Regions from separate parts of the Variovorax sp. GW460-12-1-14-LB1 genome, predicted to be linked through region 2. Evidence: riboswitches for the same ligand, from Rfam matches in the RefSeq annotation. Region 2 holds a riboswitch; the other holds the start of a gene.
What was found. A riboswitch is a leader RNA that binds a small molecule or an ion and turns the genes downstream of it on or off. The one in region 2 is predicted to bind glycine.
Positions count from the first base shown of each region.

Region 1: it holds a riboswitch for glycine, as region 2 does, so the genes downstream of both, AC07Y4_RS09850 (D-amino acid dehydrogenase) here and gcvT (glycine cleavage system aminomethyltransferase GcvT) in region 2, are expected to answer to the same signal.

Region 1 is NZ_JBWKYF010000014.1:28,313-35,519, forward strand. It holds gene AC07Y4_RS09840 (FIST signal transduction protein) at 1-652, shown strand, start outside; gene AC07Y4_RS09845 (RtcB family protein) at 867-2,282, shown strand; gene AC07Y4_RS09850 (D-amino acid dehydrogenase) at 2,302-3,609, opposite strand; glycine riboswitch at 3,701-3,807, opposite strand; glycine riboswitch at 3,852-3,942, opposite strand; gene rfbB (dTDP-glucose 4,6-dehydratase) at 4,061-5,140, shown strand; gene rfbD (dTDP-4-dehydrorhamnose reductase) at 5,137-6,027, shown strand; gene rfbA (glucose-1-phosphate thymidylyltransferase RfbA) at 6,067-6,954, shown strand; gene rfbC (dTDP-4-dehydrorhamnose 3,5-epimerase) at 6,951-7,207, shown strand, end outside.
Region 2 is NZ_JBWKYF010000024.1:56,681-63,887, forward strand. It holds gene gcvP (aminomethyl-transferring glycine dehydrogenase) at 1-834, opposite strand, end outside; gene gcvH (glycine cleavage system protein GcvH) at 892-1,263, opposite strand; gene gcvT (glycine cleavage system aminomethyltransferase GcvT) at 1,335-2,516, opposite strand; glycine riboswitch at 2,564-2,668, opposite strand; glycine riboswitch at 2,681-2,771, opposite strand; gene AC07Y4_RS14695 (hypothetical protein) at 2,803-3,339, opposite strand; gene AC07Y4_RS14700 (L,D-transpeptidase Cds6 family protein) at 3,436-3,909, opposite strand; gene AC07Y4_RS14705 (MFS transporter) at 4,154-5,344, opposite strand; gene AC07Y4_RS14710 (AraC family transcriptional regulator) at 5,454-6,233, shown strand; gene AC07Y4_RS14715 (TRAP transporter large permease) at 6,261-7,207, opposite strand, start outside.

The DNA of each region.
Region 1 (7,207 bases), on a different contig from region 2:
GCGCACCGGCGGCGCGCGCGAGCGCGAGATCACCGAGGCCGACGGCAACCTGCTGCTGTCGCTCGACGGCGAGCCGGCGCTCGATGTGCTGCTGGCCGACCTGCAGGTGTCGCTCGACCGGCCGCAGGAAGCCATCGACGCCGTGCGCAACACGCTGGTCGGCCTGGCCGACGCGGGCAGCGACGGCATCCGCCGCACCGGCGACCTGGGCGCCGACGTGCTGGTGCGCCACATCATCGGCCTCGATCCGACGCGGCGCGGCATCGCCATTGCCGACAACGCCGAGGCCGGCATGCGGCTGAGTTTCTGCCGCCGCAATGCGCAGGCGGCGCGCGCCGACCTGATGCGCATCTGCGCCGAGATCCGCGAAGAGCTCGAGCCCGAAGAGCAGACGCTGGCCACCGCGCGCGCCGTGGCGGCGGGCGAGGCCGAGGCCGCGCCGCATCCGGCGCGGCGCATCGCGGGCGCGGTGTACGTGAGCTGCTCGGGACGCGGCGGCCCGCACTTCGGCGCACCGGGTGCCGAGCTGCAGATCGTGCGGCATGCGCTGGGCGATGTGCCATTGGTCGGCTTCTTCGCCGCCGGCGAGATCGCGCGCCATCACCTGTACGGCTACACCGGCGTGCTGACGGTGTTCACCGCGCCGGACTGACTGGCTGACTGACGGGAAAAAACGACGCGTGCGCCTGCGCGTTGTTTTCGCAGGCGGTTCGCGTCGCTAGAATCCGCCCGCTTTCTTGAATCTCTGCTGCTGCAAGAAAGAGTGATCCGCGCGCCCCGAGGCACGCGGTCGATCTCTTTCGCCCCGCCACGCGATGTGACGGGGCACGGAAACCGACACGGTTTCTCCGAATGGAATTGCAGCCATGGGCAGCCCTACCCACAGTCATTTTTCGAGACTTCAGCGCGCCTTTTCGCGCGCCCACATCGTCGTCGACTACCGCGACGGCATCTATCACCTGCGCAACGAAGCCGCGCAGGCGACCGTGCTTCTGCCGCAGAGCCTGCCGCTGGAAGAAAAAGCCGTGAACCAGCTGCTGGCCTTTGCCAGCGTGCGCTCGCCCGACGGCGCGCACGGCGTGTGCAAGGCCTGCGCGACGCCGGACTTTCATCCGGGCTCGGTCGCGCCGGTGGGCAGCGTCGTCGCCACCGATGGCGACTTCGTGATCCCCGCCGCGGTCGGCACGGACATCAATTGCGGCATGCGCCTGCTGACCACCGGCCTCACGCTGGACCAGGTGGCGCCGCACAAGACGCAGCTGCTCGCGCGGCTCACGCGCAGCCTGCTCGACAACGGGCGCGACGTGCCGGTGCACACGGCGGCGTTTCGCGCGCTGTTCGACGAAGGGCCGGCCGCGTTCCTGGACGCCGTGCGCAACGAGGGGCTCTGGGCGACCTGCGACCGCGACCGGCTGCAGGCCGAGATCGGCGCGTGCATCGGCCTGGCGAGCTTCGGCGGGCAGTCGCGGCACGCACCGTCGGCCTACACCGGCGCGCGCCACGAGGTGTTCCGCGATCCGTGCCTGGGCACGCCCGGCAGCGGCAACCACTTCGTCGAGTTGCAGGTGGTCGACCAGGTGATGGACCGGCACGCGGCGTACCGCGCGGGGCTCAAGGCCGGCGAGGTCGTGGTGATGATCCACAGTGGCTCGCGCGACATCGGGTTCCATGTCGGCGGCCGCTGGATGGACCGCGCGCGGGCCGAGTGGCCGCAGGGCCTGCGCCATCCGAAGAGCGGGCTGTACGGGCTGGCCGGGCCGCTGGCGCAGGAGTACCTGGAAGCCATGGGCGTGGCCGCGCGCTATGCGTGGGCCAATCGCGTCGTGCTGGCCGAGCTGGTGCGCAAGGACTTCGCCGAGCTGCTGGGTGCCACGGCGTCGACGCTCGTGGTCGACGTGCCGCACAACGTGGTGCTGCGCGAGCACGGCATGAACATCCACCGCAAGGGCGCGACGCCGGCGCACGCGGGCGATCTGGCGCTGATCCCCGGGTCGATGGGCGATCACTCGTACCTCGCGACCGGGCTGGGGCATGAAGACTGGCTGTGGTCGTGCAGCCATGGTGCCGGCCGGCGCATGCGTCGGCAGGAGGTGCGCGCGATGCGGCCTGCACCCGGCGGCGCGGAAGCCAGCTGGCAGTGCGTGACCTTGCGCGAGGAGCGCCGCATCGAAGAGGCGCCGCAGGCCTACAAGCCGATCGGCGCGGTGATCGAGGCGCAGGAAAGCGCGGGGCTCATCCGCTGCGCCGTGCGGCTCAAGCCCTGGGTCACGTTCAAGGCGTGACCCGAGGGCGCGTGTCGTGTCAGCCCAGTGCGGGCTGCACGGCGCGTGGCGCGGGCGCCGGCATGCCGGCGAACGCGAAGTCGACCTCGGGCGCCAGCCCGCTCACGATGCGCGCGATCGACTTGCCCGAGCCGCAGGCGTGCGTCCAGCCGAGCGTGCCGTGGCCGGTGTTGAGGAACAGGTTCGGCAACTTGGTCTTGCCGATCAACGGCACGTTGCTCGGCGTGGCCGGGCGCAGGCCGGTCCAGAACTGCGCGCGCTCGGTGTCGCCGGCGCCGGGGAAGAGTTCTTCGACGCGCCGCACGATGGCTTCGCAGCGCACGCGGTTCAGGTCGCGGTCGTAGCCGTTGAGCTCGGCCGTGCCGGCGATGCGCAGGCGGTCGCCCGACTCGGAGGTGTAGCGCGAGAACACCAGCTTGTATTCGTCGTCGGTCAGCGAGACCTGATGCGCCTTCGATGCGTCCTTGACGGGGAGCGTCACCGAGTAGCCCTTGGCGGGGTAGATCGGCAGGCGGATGCCCAGCGGCGCGGCGTACAACGGACTCAGCGAACCCATCGCGAGCACGAAGGCATCGCCGCGGATGCGCTGGAAGCGGCCTTCGTTGTCGGTCGCCTCGACGTGGTCGATGCTGCCGCCGGCTTCGCGCAGCGCGGTCACCGTGTGGCTCATGAGGAACTTCACGCCGGCCGCCTCGGCCAGCTTCACGAGCTCGCGCGCGAAGCGGTTGGCGTCGCCCGATTCGTCTTCGGCGGTGTAGGTGGCGCCAGCGAGTTGGGGGCGGATGTGGGCGAGGGCGGGTTCGATCCTGATGGCCTCGTCGGCCGAGATGACCAGCCGCTCGCAGCCCAGGGCACGCATCTGCTCGGCGGGCGCGAGGGCGCCGTCGAATTCTTTTTGCGTTGTGTAGAAGTGCAGGATGCCTTGCGTGCGCTGGTCATAGTTCAGGCCGGTGTCTCGACGCAATTGCTGCAACATTTCCCGGCTGTATGTACCGAGACGAACGATCTGTTCGATGTTGTGGCGGGTGCGGGCGGGGGTGCATTCGCGCAAAAACTGCAGGCCCCAGAGCCACTGGCGCATGTCGGCGCGGATGCGGAACAGCAGCGGCGCATCTTCCTTGCCGAGCCATTGCAGCACCTTCAGCGGCGCGCTCGGATTGGCCCACGGCTCGGCATGGCTGACCGAGATCTGGCCGCCGTTGGCGAAGCTGGTTTCGGCGGCCGGGGTGGCCTGCCGGTCGATCACGGTCACCTCGTGGCCGAGTTGCTGGAGGTAATAGGCCGAAGTCACGCCGAGCAGGCCGGCGCCAAGAACGATCACACGCATTGCAAGTACCTTTGAGTTTGCAGCGCTTGAACGGCGGGCGTGGAGTGCTATTGAAAAAATAGCAAGCAACCGGACGACCGATGTCCAAGTTGCCGCTCCCCCTGTCCTCGGTACCTGAGAGATTCACCCTGCTGCACCCGCAGCGGGTTTGCTCCTTCGGTGCGCCACATGGCGTGGCGGCTCTCCAGACGGCTGTATCGATGAGTGCAGTACTGACCCCTTGCCGAAGTTCCTGGGCGTTGCCTGGAATTTCGTCGGGCCGACCTGAGCGTTTATGGGAGTTTGCGCCTTCGGTAGGGCCTCCGTGGAGGCCCGCTCTCCTGCAATTGTTGGCGATTGTAGGCGGGCCCCGCAAGCCGGCCAAGCCCTGTACATCGGCACTTCACACCGATGGGATAATTGAATGTTGATTTTTGGTAAAGCAAACTTTTTTCTACATGCAGGGGACTCCATGATCCTGGTTACCGGCGGCGCAGGCTTCATTGGCGCCAATTTCGTGCTCGACTGGATCGCGCAGGGCAACGAGCCCGTCGTGAACCTCGACAAGCTGACCTACGCGGGCAACCTGGAGACCCTGGCGTCGCTCAAGGGCAACGCGAACCATGTCTTCGTGCAGGGCGACATCGGCGACAGCGCGCTGCTCGATCGCCTGCTGGCCGAGCACAAACCCCGTGCCGTCGTGAACTTTGCCGCGGAATCGCACGTGGATCGTTCGATCCACGGTCCGGAAGACTTCGTGCAGACCAACGTGCTCGGCACCTTCCGCCTGCTCGAATCGGTGCGCGGCTACTGGAACGCCCTGCCGGCCGACCAGAAGGCGGCCTTCCGCTTCCTGCATGTGTCGACCGACGAGGTCTACGGCTCGCTCTCCAAGACCGACCCGGCCTTCACCGAAGAGAACAAGTACGAGCCCAACAGCCCGTACTCGGCCAGCAAGGCCGCGAGCGACCACCTCGTGCGCGCCTGGCACCACACCTACGGCCTGCCGGTGGTCACCACCAACTGCTCGAACAACTACGGCCCGTTCCACTTCCCCGAGAAGCTGATCCCGCTGATGATCGTCAACGCACTGGCCGGCAAGAACCTGCCCGTGTACGGCGACGGCATGCAGGTGCGCGACTGGCTCTACGTGAAGGACCACTGCAGCGCCATCCGCCGCGTGCTCGAGGCCGGCAAGCTCGGCGAGACCTACAACGTCGGCGGCTGGAACGAGAAGCCCAACATCGAGATCGTCAACACCGTGTGCGCGCTGCTCGACGAACTGAGCCCCCGCGCCGACGGCAAGCCGTACAAGGAACAGATCACCTACGTCACGGACCGCCCGGGCCACGACCGCCGCTACGCCATCGATGCACGCAAGCTCGAGCGCGAACTCGGCTGGAAGCCCGCCGAGACCTTCGATACCGGCATCCGCAAGACCGTCCAGTGGTACCTCGCCAACGGCGAGTGGGTGCGCAACGTGCAAAGTGGCGCCTACCGCGAATGGGTCGAGAAGCAGTACGACGCCGCACCTGCAAAGGCTTCCGCATGAAGTTGCTGCTGCTCGGCAAGGGTGGACAGGTCGGCTGGGAGTTGCAGCGCAGCCTCGCGCCGCTCGGCGAACTGGTCGCCCTGGACTTCGACAGCACCGACTTCCACGCCGACTTCAGCCGTCCCGAGCAGCTGGCTGCAACCGTGCTGGCTGTGCGCCCCGACGTCATCGTCAATGCCGCCGCGCACACCGCCGTCGACAAGGCCGAGAGCGAGCCCGACTTCGCGCGCAAGCTCAACGCCACCTCGCCCGGCGTGGTGGCGGAGGCCGCGCAGCAGATTGGTGCGCTGATGGTGCATTACTCCACCGACTATGTCTTCGACGGCAGCGGCACCCGACCCTGGAAAGAAGACGACGCGACCGGCCCGCTCAGCGTGTACGGCCAGACCAAGCTCGAAGGCGAGCAGTTGGTGGCGCAGCATTGCGCGAAGCACCTGATCTTTCGCACCAGCTGGGTGTACGCCGCACGCGGCGGCAACTTCGCCAAGACCATGCTGCGGCTGGCCAAGGAGCGCGACAAGCTCACGGTCATCGACGACCAGTTCGGCGCCCCGACCGGTGCCGAGCTGCTGGCCGACATCACCGCGCACGCCATCCGCGCCACCTTGCAAGACCCGACCAAGGCCGGCCTGTACCACGCCATCGCCGGCGGCGAGACCACGTGGCACGGCTACGCGCGCTTCGTGCTCGAGATGGCGCAGCAGGCCGGCGTCGAACTCAAGGCCGGCCCGCAGGCCGTGGAGGCCGTGCCCACCAGCGCCTTTCCGACGCCCGCGAAGCGCCCGCACAACTCGCGGCTCGACACCACCAAGCTGCAGACCACCTTCGGCCTGCGACTGCCGCCCTGGCAGGAAGGCGTGGCACGCATGCTGCGCGAGACGCTCTGACCGACTGATTTTTCCTGCCCCTCACAGAAGAAGACTCCCATGACGCAACGCAAAGGCATCATCCTTGCCGGTGGCTCCGGCACCCGCCTGCACCCGGCCACGCTCGCCATGAGCAAGCAACTGCTGCCGGTGTACGACAAGCCCATGATCTATTACCCGCTGAGCACCCTGATGCTCGGCGGCATGCGCGACATCCTGATCATCAGCACGCCGCAGGACACGCCGCGCTTCCAGCAGCTGCTGGGCGACGGCAGCCAGTGGGGCATCAACCTGCAGTACGCGGTGCAGCCGAGTCCCGATGGCCTGGCGCAGGCGTTCATCATCGGCGACAAGTTCGTGGGGAACTCGCCGAGCGCACTGGTGTTGGGGGACAACATCTTCTATGGGCATGACTTTGCCCATCTGCTGGGCGGCGCCGACGCGCAGGACGCGGGAGCCACTGTGTTCGCGTACCACGTGCATGACCCGGAGCGGTATGGCGTGGTCGCATTCGATGCACAAGGCAAGGCCAGCAGCATCGAGGAAAAGCCGCTCAAGCCCAAGAGCAACTATGCCGTGACGGGCCTGTACTTCTACGACAACCAGGTCATCGACATCGCCAAGGCCGTGAAGCCGAGTGCGCGAGGCGAGCTCGAGATCACGGCCGTCAATCAGGCGTACCTCGACCTTGGCCGGCTCAACGTGCAGATCATGCAGCGCGGCTATGCCTGGCTCGATACCGGTACGCATGAAAGTCTGCTGGAAGCCGGGCAGTTCATCGCGACGCTGGAGCATCGGCAGGGGCTCAAGATCGCGTGCCCCGAAGAGATCGCGTGGCGCCATGGGTTCATCGACAACGAACAACTGGCCAAGCTTGCAGCACCGTTGCAGAAGAATGGCTACGGCAAGTACCTCAGCCATTTGCTGGCCGAAGGTGTGCGCTCATGAAGGTCACGCAGACGGCCATCGCCGACGTGTTGCTGATCGAACCCAAGGTGTTCGGCGACGCACGCGGGTTTTTCTTCGAGAGCTTCAATCAGAAGGCTTTCGACGAAGCCGTCGGCCAGCGCGTCGACTTCGTTCAGGACAACCACTCGCGCTCCACCAAGGGGGTCTTGCGAGGCCTCCATTACCAGGTGCAGCAACCACAGGGAAAACTGGTGCGCGTGGTTCGAGGGGCGGTGTTCGACGTGGCGGTGGA
Region 2 (7,207 bases):
CTGCGTGGTGCCGCAGACGATGTCGGCATCGAACTCGCCGGGGGCGACCAGCAATGTGAGCGCCAGCAGGTCGGCCGCGACGATGAAGGCGGCGTCGCACTGGTGTGCGTGGCCCGCGAGCGGGCGCAGGTCGTGCACGTGGCCGGTGGTGGCCGGGTACTGCGCGAGCACGCCGAAGAACTCGCCGCTCACCATCAGGTGCGGCAGCGTTTCCGACACCGTGCTCACCTTGACCTCGATGCCCAGCGGCGCGGCGCGCGTCTTGATGACCTCGATGGTCTGCGGGTGGCAGTCGCCCGACACCAGGAACACGTTGCTCTTGCTCTTCACGCTGCGCTTGGCGAGCGTCATGGCTTCGGCCGCGGCCGTGGCCTCGTCGAGCATCGAGGCGTTGGCGATGGCCATGCCCGTGAGGTCGCACACCATCGTCTGGAAGTTGAGCAGGGCTTCCATGCGGCCCTGCGAGATCTCGGCCTGGTAGGGCGTGTAGGCGGTGTACCAGGCGGGGTTCTCCAGGATGTTGCGCAGGATCACGCCCGGCGTGTGCGTGCCGTAGTAGCCCTGGCCGATGAAGCTCTTGAACACCTTGTTCTTCGACGCCAGCGTCTTCAGCTCGGCCAGCGCGTCGGCCTCGGTGACCGGCGCGGGCAGGCGCATCGGCCGGGCGCGGCGGATGGCCGCGGGCACGATGCCGTCGATGAGCTCCGCGCGCGTTTCCGAGCCGATCACCGGCAGCATGCGCGCCTCGTCCGCCGCATCGATGCCGATGTGGCGGGCGAGGAATTCTTCGGCGTTCTCTAGTTCTTGCAAAGAGGGAAGGGCGGGAATCGGCATGGCGGTGAAGGCTCGGGGAGAAGGAACGAAGGTGCGAGGAAGCTGCTGTTCAGCGGATCAGGATTCGGCGGCGAACTTGTCGTAGCTGGCGGCGTCGAGCAGGGCGTCGAGCTGCGCGGGCTCGCTCAGCTTGACCTTGAAGAACCAGCCGGCGGCCAGCGGGTCGCTGTTGGCCAGCGACGGGTCGGCGCGCAGCGCTTCGTTCACTTCGGTGATCTCGCCCGACACGGGCATGAACACATCGGCGGCGGCCTTCACCGACTCGACCACACCGGCGACCTCGCCCTGCGCGAAGGTCTTGCCCACTTCAGGCAGGTCGACGAACACCACATCGCCCAGCGCGTCCTGCGCATGCACGGTGATGCCGACGGTGGCGGCGCCGCCTTCGGCCGCCACCCATTCGTGGTCCTTGGTGTATTTGATGCTCATGAAAAAACTCCTCGTGGAAAAAATGGAATCGGGATGCAGAGCCTAGCCGGGTCTGCGGGGTTCAGTGTCGGTCAGCCGCGGTAGTAGCGCGTCGGCACGAAAGGCATCGTCGACACCTCCATCGGCACCGGCTTGCCGCGCACGATGGCCTGCACGCGCGTGCCGGGCTCGGCGAAGGCGGCGGCCACGTAGCCCATGGCCACGCAGCGGTCGGCCGTGGGGCCGAGCAGGCCGCTGGTGACGGTGCCGATGTCGTGGCCTTCGAGCGACTGCAGCAGCGTGCCGTCGCGCACCGGAATGCGTTCGAGCGCCACGAGGCCGACGCGTTTGCGCGTGAGCGTCTTGTGGTCGGTGTGGCCGGCCGCGCCCGAGGCGACGGCGGCCAGCTGGGCCAGCACCTTGGCCGCGCCCGGGAAGCCGCCTTCGCGCGCACCGCCCGCGCGGCGCACCTTCTGGATGGCCCAGTTGAGCGAGGCTTCGACCGGGGTGGTGGTGGTGTCGATGTCGTTGCCGTACAGGCACAGGCCGGCTTCGAGCCGCAGCGAGTTGCGCGCGCCCAGGCCGACGGGCTTCACCTCGGGCTGTGCGAGCAGCAGGCGGGCGAGGGCGTCGGCGTCTTTTGCGGCCACCGAGATCTCGAAGCCGTCTTCGCCGGTGTAGCCGCTGCGGGTGACGAAGGCGGCGATGCCGCCGATCTGCACCGCGCCGCCGGTCATGAACACGAAGCGCTCGATGCCGGGCGACAGGCGCGCCAGCGTGGCCGCAGCCTGCGGACCTTGCAGTGCCAGCAGGGCGTGGTCGGGCAGGGGCTGCACCTGGCAGCGCGCGCCGATCTTGTCCTGGATGTGGGCGATGTCGGCCACTTTGCAGGCGCCGTTCACGATCACGAAGAGCGAGCCATTGCCTTCGTTGAAGAACATCAGGTCGTCGAGGATGCCGCCCTCGTCGTTCAGCAGCAGGCCGTAGCGCTGCTTGCCGGCGGGCAGATCGACCACATCGACGGGCATCAGGGTTTCGAAGGCGGCGGCGGCATCGGGGCCGACCAGGCGCAGCTGGCCCATGTGCGAGATGTCGAACAGGCCGGCCGCATCGCGCGTGTGCTTGTGCTCGGCCATGAGGCCGGCGGGGTACTGGACCGGCATCGAATAGCCGGCGAAGGGCACCATGCGGGCGCCCAACTCGACGTGGAGGTCGTACAGCGGGGTCTTGAGAAGTTGAGTATCCGAAGAAGCGGAAGCGGAGGAAGCGGCCACGGGGCACTCCAAAGGGGCAGTCGAAATCCATGGCTGCAACGCCACGGGCCACCCCTGCTGTCCGCTTTACCTGAGAGATTCGCCCCACGATCGGGGTTTGCTCCTTCGGTGGGCCGCATGCAATGCCACGGCCTCTCTCCAGCAAGGAAACGCCGGTGGTTGCCGGCGTCTTGTCAGTCCTTTTGCCTGAGCGTTCGGGGAACCCCTGCGCCTTCGGCGGCCCCGTCGCGCGGGGCTCTCTCCTGACCCGGCGAGTGTAGTGGATCGCGGGGCCGGGGCTGGCAGCTCAGTGCACGGTTTCCGCCGGCGGCAGCAGCTTGTCGATGCGCTCGCGCAGCGAGTCGGCGCGCTCGGGGCCGGCGGCCTTCTCGATCTCGGAGAGCATCAGTGCGGCGATGGTCAGCATGGCCTCGCGGTCACGGGCCTCGCGCAGGGCGTCGCGCATCTGGTTGGCGAAGCGCGGGTCGCGGCGCACGAACATGCGCTCGCAGATGTCGAACAGGAACATGCGCGTGGTGGCCAGCGAGCGCTTGCCGTCGAAGCTGTCGGCCGAGGTGGCGACCTGGATCGGCTCGGCGGCGGGGACGGGCGTGGGGGCCGGTGCAGGAGGCGGCGCGACCGGGCGCGCGACCTGCAGGTAGCCGCGCTGCATCAGCCCCTGGATCGCCTGCTCGGCCTCGACGCGGCTGGGGAACAGCGGGCTGAAGTCGGTCAGCGAGCGCCGGCCGTCGGCCATGAGCAGCAGGGCGCGTTCACGCTGGCTGAGCGTGCGCTGCCCGGCCTGGAGTTCGTCGCGTGCCTTCTCGGTCTTGGTGGGGAACATGGCGGCCACAGCTTTCGGAGGTCGAAGGCTGCAGCATCGTTGCAAGTGGTGACATCTTCGTGAACCATTTGCCTTACAGGGACAAGGCGGTGCGCGTCAGTTGCCCGCGCTCTCCTTGCGGATCAGCCAGCGCGGGCCCACGCGCTGCAGCTCGAGCGTCTTGCGGTCGGTCTCGGTGAGCGCGTCGGCGCTGTAGACCTGCCGGAACTGCGCGCTGGCCGAGGTGCCCTGGACGCTGATCACCAGCCCCTCGATGCCCACGCTGATGCGCGACTTGCCCGTGATGCGGGCGCGCCGGTCGGCCTCCCAGCGCTCGCGGGTCTGGCCGCGCGCGGGGGTGAAGTCGCTCGCGTAGGCGGCGAGGTAGCGCTCGACGTCGCGCGCGGACCAGGCGGCGGCCCAGGCGCGCACGGCGGTTTCCACTTCGGCGAGGTGGGTGACGGGATTGGCGGGGGCGGCTGCTGGCGCAACGGCTGCAACGGGCGCGGCGGCCGGCGTGGCCGCGATACCGGCGGTGGCCAGCAAGCCGGCAGCGACAAGGCTGCTGCCCTGGGCGACGATTCGGTGCATGGCGTCCTTCTCTTTCCTTCTTCTTGTCTGTCAGGCTCGACGTCGAAGCTTGCGTCGATTCTGGCAGTGAAAGAGGGCGCGTGCGGCGTCGAATCGACTGCGGAAATCGGTGGTTCTGCGGTTCAGGGCGCGTGCACAGGACACCGGGTACTTCCCTTCGCGAATGTCCCCCGCCTTCGGCTCCTCCTTGATTTCGCTGCGGGAAGCACCCAGTGCCCTGTGCACCGGGTGCGCGGGGCAGAGCTCAGGCCGCCGCAGCCTCGCCCGCCATCACCTGCACCGTGCGGTTGCGCAGCCGCAAGGCCAGCACGGTCGCCACGCACAGCACGCACAACACCACCGTGAGCGTCACGCCGAGCCCGCGCGCATCCGACAGCAGGCCGAACAGCGGAGACACCAGCCCGCCGACCGAGAGCGCGAGACCGAGCGTGATGCCGCTGGCGGTGGCCGGGTTGCGCGGCAGGTAGTCCTGCGCGAGCGTCACCTGCGCGGCGAAGGGAAGGAACATGCTCATGCCGAGCCATGCGGTGCAGGCCAGCGCCGCGCCGGGCGTGGAGGAGAGCACGAGGCCCGCCATGGCCGGCAGCGCGAGCAGGTAGCCGCAGCGGATCGTGCCCATGCGCCCGATGCGGTCGCCGAGCCAGCCGCCGGCCAGCGTGCCCACGGCCCCTGCGGCAGTGAAGGCGGTGAGCGCCGCGGCGCCCTGGAAGGTGCTGCCGTGCAGGTCGCGCGTGATGCGCAGCGAAAGCATCGACAGCACCGTGACGTAGGGGATCGACCAGCCCACGATGGTCGCCACCAGCAGGCTGAAGGCGCGCCAGTCGTTGTGCGGTTTGAGCACCTGGGCGCGGGCCTGCGCGGCGCGCGCCGCCGTGGCTGCGTGCTGGGCGGCCGCGCTGCGCCGCGCGTTGGCCGCGACCCACACCACGCCCATCGCCACCGCGGGAATGCCCAGCAGGTAGCTGCGCGACAGGCTGCCGCCGCCGACCACCGTGGCCGCCAGCACGGGCGCGAACGAGGCGCCGATGGTGCCGCCCACCGAGAACACGCTCATCGCCTTCTGCGAGGCGCCGCCGGCCGCACGCGCGGCCACGGTGGCGGGCGGGTGGTAGGCCGCGATGCCCAGCCCGCACAGCGCGACCGCGATCCAGGTCAGCAGGTAGCTCTGGCTCAGGCCCGCCAGCACCACGCCCAGCGCGGCCACCAGGAAGCCCACGGGCACCAGCCAGGCGCGCGGGTGGCGGTCGGCGTACAGGCCGAACAGCGGCTGCACCACGCTCGACAGCCCGGTGGCCGCCAGCATCAGGCCGCTCACGGCCGTGTAGCTGTAGCCGCGCTCCAGCACCATGAAGGGCAGCAGCGCGGGCACGAGGCCCTGGTAGAGGTCGTTGACGGCATGGGTGCCGGTGAGCAGCCCGAGTCGGCGCGTGTTCATGCGATGGCTTCTTTCCTGGATGTCCGGTTGGAGAAAAAGAGGGAGAAAAGCCATCGTAGGAAGACATGGGAAGATGTTCTCGCTACGAATGTGCAAACATCGTCGTGAAATGGACAAACTGAATCTGCGCCCCGACGAGGGCGAATCGACCCCGCGCGCCGTCGCCGTGCTGGCCACCGATCCGGCGGGCGACGCCTTCATTCCGCCGCATGCGCACCGGCGCGGGCAGCTCATCCACGCGATCTCGGGCGTGATGATGGTCGGCGCGGCGGCCGGCAGCTGGGTGGTGCCGCCGGGGCGCGGCGTCTGGGTGCCGCCGGGCATGACGCACCAGATCCGCATGGCAGGCGAGGTGAAGATGCGCACCGTCTTCGTCGAGCCTGGCACGCGCGCCGACCTGGGCGCCGAGTGCCGCGTGATCCATGTGGGCGCGTTGCTGCGCGAGCTGATCGTGGCGGCCGTGTCGCTGCCGCTGGACTACCCGCCGGGCGGGCGCGACGAGCGCGTGATGGAACTGATCCTCGACGAGATCGAGGCCGCGCCCGCGCTGTCGCTGCATGTGCCGATGCCGCGCCATGCGCGCCTGGCCGCGCTGTGCGAGGCGCTGATCCGCGACCCCGCGCAGCCCGCCACGCTCGACGGCTGGGCCGCGCGGCTGCACATGAACGCGCGCACGCTGGCCCGGTTGTTCGAACGCGAAACTGGCATGACCTTCGGCGCGTGGTGCCGACAGGCGCGGCTGCTGCTGAGCCTGCCGCGGCTGGCCGCGGGCGCGTCGATCCTGGAGGTGGCGCTGGCGCACGGCTACGAGAGCCCGAGCGCCTTCACCGCGATGTTTCGCCGCACGCTCGGCGTGCCGCCGAGCCAGTACCTGCACCCGCCGGCCTGAGGCGGGTGCAGGCGTGTGCCTGCGCCGCTACTTGAACCCGAGCGCGCGCGGCAGCCAGGTGCTGAGCATCGGCACGAAGGTCAGCAGCATCAGCACCGCGCCGTGCGCCCACAGGAAGGGCACCAGCTCCTTCACCAGCGCCGACATCGGCACCTTCGACACGTTGCAGGTCACGAACAGCAGCCCGCCCACCGGCGGCGTGATCATGCCCAGCGTGAGGTTGAAGATCACGATCATCGCGAAGTGCACCGGGTCGACGCCCAGCTTGATCGCCACCGGCGCAAGGATCGGCGCCAGCACCATCACGCCCGGCAGCGGCTCGATGAAGATGCCGAACAAGAGCAGGAACACGTTGACGATGATCAGGAACATCCACGGCGAGAGGTTCATGCTGATGAGCCATTCGGCCATCTGCTGCGGAATGCCCTCGATGGTCAGCACCCAGGCGAACGAGGCCGACAGCCCGATGATGATCAGCACCGACGCCGACAGCAGCGCCGAGCGCGACAGGATGTCGGGCAGCATCTTCCACTCGAGCGTGCGGTAGATGAACTTGCCGCACACCAGCGCATAGAACACCGCCACCACCGAGGCTTCGGTGGGCGTGAACCAGCCGGCGCGCATGCCGCCCAGGATCACCACCGGCAGCAGGATGGCGGGAATCGCCTTCCACGTCGTGATGAGGATCTCGCGCAGCGGCGGCGTCTGGCCGTCGCCCTTGTAGTTGCGCTTCTTCGAGACGTAGAAGTTCACCACGCACATCGCCACCGCGATCAGGATGCCCGGCACGATGCCGGCCACGAACAGCTGGCCGACCGACACGGTCTCGTCCTGCAGTGCGTAGATGATCATGATGATCGAGGGCGGGATGATCGGCCCCACGATGGCCGTGGAGGCCGTCAGCGCCGCCGCGTACGAGCGGTCGTAGCCGGCCTTGTCCATCATCTTGATGAGCATCGAGCCGGGGCCGGCCG